DNA from 2 places in the Paenibacillus sp. PDC88 genome. Region 1 is predicted to be linked to the other one. Evidence: riboswitches for the same ligand, from Rfam matches in the RefSeq annotation. Region 1 holds a riboswitch; the other holds the start of a gene.
What was found. Region 1 has a riboswitch for FMN ahead of BLW49_RS08725 (DMT family transporter). Riboswitches for the same ligand answer to the same signal wherever they lie in the genome.

Region 2: another riboswitch for FMN. It lies ahead of ribD (bifunctional diaminohydroxyphosphoribosylaminopyrimidine deaminase/5-amino-6-(5-phosphoribosylamino)uracil reductase RibD); the one in region 1 lies ahead of BLW49_RS08725 (DMT family transporter).

What each region holds. Positions count from the first base shown of each region.
Region 1 covers NZ_FNNT01000002.1:458,597-460,799, forward strand. Annotated here, with positions in the region: gene BLW49_RS08720 (DUF4279 domain-containing protein) at 1-288, opposite strand, end outside; gene BLW49_RS08725 (DMT family transporter) at 308-1,267, opposite strand; FMN riboswitch at 1,412-1,569, opposite strand; gene BLW49_RS08730 (amino acid permease) at 1,847-2,203, shown strand, end outside.
Region 2 covers NZ_FNNT01000002.1:84,204-86,406, forward strand. Annotated here, with positions in the region: gene lysA (diaminopimelate decarboxylase) at 1-33, shown strand, start outside; gene BLW49_RS06755 (peptidylprolyl isomerase) at 252-686, shown strand; FMN riboswitch at 920-1,065, shown strand; gene ribD (bifunctional diaminohydroxyphosphoribosylaminopyrimidine deaminase/5-amino-6-(5-phosphoribosylamino)uracil reductase RibD) at 1,304-2,203, shown strand, end outside.

The sequences.
Region 1 (2,203 bases):
AAAGAATTTATAAAATAAGTCATGTGATCTTTTTAATTCGAGCAATTCATTCTTTTTGTTTTTTAGGACAGAAATCAATTTATTCAACTGCATATTTATATCCAGAGATTCCTCGTATCCAGTACTGATCGACCATGCGGATTCTTTCCGAACGATGTCGCGGTTCTTTATTTTGTCTCCCTTAGTATAGAACTCTGAGGGTGCGATCTCTAGTTGACTTGTTATATCCTCAGCAGTGAAAAGTTCGCCGATGATTGAAAACTCAGTCATAACCGAAGTAGTATGCATCCTTCTTAATCCTTTCATCTCATGTCGTCCGCGAGACCAGCTGCTGGCTGCTCTGTTGCTGCTGACGAGCAAATATAAACAATGTTGTCCAGATCAGCACAAAACCAATGAGCTGAGCAGGAGTTACCAACTGTCCAAAAGCGATCCAGTTCACGAGCACACCCATCATCGGGAAGCTAAGCTCCGCAAGGGTAGCCATCGATGCTTTGGTCGAAGATAAGCCTTTATAATATAGCAGCAGACTGAGCAGTCCAGGAAGCAATGCCTGTGCCAACAAGTTAACTCCGATGCTTGCAAGATCCGCTCCTGCCTGTGGAAGATTCATCGATGCTCCTTCCAGCCAGGTCATGATGAGGAGTAAAGGCAGTGCGAGTACATATCGCAGGGAGGTTACCGTCTTGTATTGCGCCTGGCCAAGAAGCAGGCGTCCCATCACCGTGGATCCACCCCATAAAGCTGCGGCGAGTAAGGATAAGAGGCTTCCCAACTTAATCCATTCGCTATTCGTTCCAAAAGGAATGGTGAATCCAAAGGTAAGCAAATACGTTCCTACAATAGCAATGATGAAGAAGAAGCCGAAACGTTTGGGCAGCGTCTCCTTAAGAATCAGCTTTGCGAGCAGGATGGCAAAAATCGGCTGCATTTTTTGCAGCAGCACAACCGCATTCAGATCACCACTGGACAGAGCCATCGTAAAAATAACGGTAGCCAGTGCAGAACCTCCCCAAGAGATGACAAGCAGAGCGAATACATGCTTTAAACGCAGGTTTTTCAGTTCAGATCGATTGACCCATAGAATCGGTACAGCAACCAGACAGACAAGAAGATGCTCAATCAGGACGACTTGTGTCGAGGTCATGTAGTCCAGCAGATGAATACGGAACAGGGGACCGATGCCCCACAGTGCTGCCCCGAGTGCGACGAGCCAGAAGCCGGTTGAGCCGGCTGCAGGTAATGCTTTTTTGTTCGTGTGTTCCATAATCCAAACTCCTTCGTAATTGAGAATTTGAATATGGTATCTTCAGATAGTAAAAAACCCCCGTGAATACGCACATGTAGCCATGCACGATCAACAGGGGTGATCAAATAAACATGCGTATTAATATAACAACCGCATGTAATCGATGATCTTCTCTCATCCGGACTGTAACCGTCGGCCTTGGAATTGCACCAAGTCAGTCGCGTGCGCAAGGAATGCTTGAGCAGCGAGTCGCGGGCTTCGCTCTTCATTGCAAGAACGTCACCGCCGATTGGGAATTTCACCCTACCCCGAAGATCCATTATTCATTTATTAAGATAATATAAAATCGTAAGTAAATAATTAGTTGTAACCTACTCAAACATAATAATATAGAAAGCGCTATCGTAGCAACACTTATTTTTCGCCGGTTGGTCAATTAATAATAAAAATTCAAGTTCAGGGCAATCTGTTACCGAGGCTTTAGCCATATAATTCTAATTGAATGATGAAAGTTGACAACCCGTGCTAACTTTCGCATAATAATTGTTTGTGCTTAATTGCACTAAAGCGTTGCAACATTCATCTAGGAGTGACATTATGGATTTATTTCGCAAGAAGCATTTTGACCTGAACAAGGGAACCGGCCTCAAGAAGACACTCGGGGCGCTGGATCTGATATCACTTGGGGTCGGTGCTATTATTGGTACCGGTATTTTCGTCATTACCGGACAAGCCGCTGCAGAGCATGCTGGGCCCGCACTAATGATCTCCTTCGTTATTGCCGCCATCGCCTGTATTCTGGCAGCGTTGTGTTACTCAGAACTGGCTTCCACAGTTACTGTATCGGGTAGTGCCTATGCATACAGCTATGCTGCATTCGGTGAAGTGGTCGGTTGGTTAATGGGCTGGACACTGGTACTTGAGTATGGTGTTGCTGCGGCATCGGTAGCAAGC
Region 2 (2,203 bases), 370 kb from region 1:
GCAAGAATGAGCAAACAGACCATTAACAGCTAATATGTATATATCCACTCCCGGCAAGCTGTAATTTAGATCAACAGCAAGCACGGGAGTGTTTTTTAGTTCGAGTTGATCCGGTTCCTGTACAGCAGACCTCGAATCATTGCAAATTGAGATCAAAGTAGATACAATCAGATAGTGATGCATGAAATAAGGACAAGGCTTATGTATGGATCATGGCCTGCCTTAGAAAATAGTTGAAGGAAGTGACGCACATGAAAAAAGGTATTATCGAACTTGAAAATGGCGGAACCGTAGAAATCCAATTCCTGCCGGAAGAAGCACCAAATACAGTAGCAAACTTTGAAAAACTGGCTAACAGCGGTTTTTACAACGGCCTTAGCTTTCACCGTGTAATCCCTGGCTTCGTAGCTCAAGGCGGATGCCCGGTTGGCAACGGTACAGGCGGTCCTGGATACTCCATCGACTGTGAAACTGCAACAAACACAACGAAGCATGAAAAAGGTGTTCTCTCCATGGCACATGCCGGCAAAAACACAGGCGGAAGCCAATTCTTTATCGTGTATGAGCCGCAGCCGCATTTGGATGGAGTTCATACTGTATTTGGTAAAGTAATCAAAGGTATGGAATACATTGATGGCGTGAAGCAAGGCGACAAAATGAAGAGCGTATCTGTATTTGACGCTTAAGCTGAAGCCTCTCTAACGACATAGCAAGAGCAGATTAAAACATCCCGCATTCTATATGCGGGATGTTTTTTTATGCCAAGTATCTCGACGAGAAGTTATGTAACTGCATTCCACACAGGGAGAGCAAGTTTTTTAATCAAGTAAGCGTATTCTTATTATTGGGTGAGAGCTCAGCTGTTGATTTTTCAGTATAGGAGTGCTACTATTTTTCTATTACTAATGTTTCATAAGCTGTAATCCTTCGGGGCAGGGTGAAATTCCCTACCGGCGGTGATGACTTGTCTTCAAGTCTTAGTCCGTGACCCGTTAGCTGGAAGCTAGCGGTGGATCTGGTGCAACTCCAGAACCGACAGTATAGTCTGGATGAGAGAAGGAGAATAGGTACATAACAGACAACTCTATTGGTTGGCGTACCCAGCGGGACTTTTGCCTGTGCGTCCGTGATGATGCTCATGGTTTATTTGCCTTACCTTTGTTAGGTTTAAATTAAGGTAACGGTAGTGTTCTGCTGTATTTTCTATTGAACTCTCAAGCCCCTAGTCTGGCAGTTTAGCCGGATAGGGGCTTTTTTTGGTGAAATGTTTCTTAAATGTCTTTGCTGAAAAGAGGTAAGCATAATGGAAATGATGAATGATGAATTCTACATGTCGCTTGCTCTGGATATGGCGGAAAGAGCGCAGGGACAGACCGGCATTAATCCCGTTGTAGGCTGTGTCGTCGTGAAGGATGGACGAATGGTTGGTCTTGGAGCCCATTTGAAAAGGGGCACAGGCCATGCCGAGGTTCATGCCTTGAACATGGCAGGCAGTGAGGCGGAGGGAAGCACCGTCTATGTAACCCTGGAGCCCTGCAGCCACTATGGAAAGACACCGCCATGCAGCGAGAGGCTGATCAGCGAGAAGGTCAAAAGGGTGGTTGTCGCTTGCGAGGATCCTAACCCGCAGGTGGCAGGCAAGGGATTTGATATGCTTCGCAGGCACGGTATTGAAGTCAAAGTCGGTGTGCTTAGAGATCGGGCCAGACGGCTCAATGAGAAATTTATCAAGTATATTACAACGGGCCTGCCCTTTGTAACGCTCAAGACGGCTTCAACGTTAGACGGAAAGATCGCAACCAAGAGCGGAGACAGCAAATGGATTTCTAACGAGCAAGCGAGAGAACATATTCATATGCTCAGACATCGTCACCAAGGTATTATGGTCGGGGTAGAAACCGTCATCGCTGACAATCCCGAGTTAACGACCCGGTTATCTATAGATGGGATTAGTCCTATTCGAATCGTCGTCGATTCGAAGCTGAGAATCCCTATAGATACGAAGCTGGTTCGGGATGGAAATGCCAAAACCTTGATCCTGACGACAGATGAAGCAGAAGCTGAACGTGAGCAGGTTCTGGAAAGTTATGGTGTACAAGTGATCCGCTGCGGTCCGGGACCGAGGGTTGATCTACTAACAGCAATGAGCTTGTTAGGAGAAATGGAGATCGGTTCTATATTGCTTGAAGGCGGCGGAACTTTG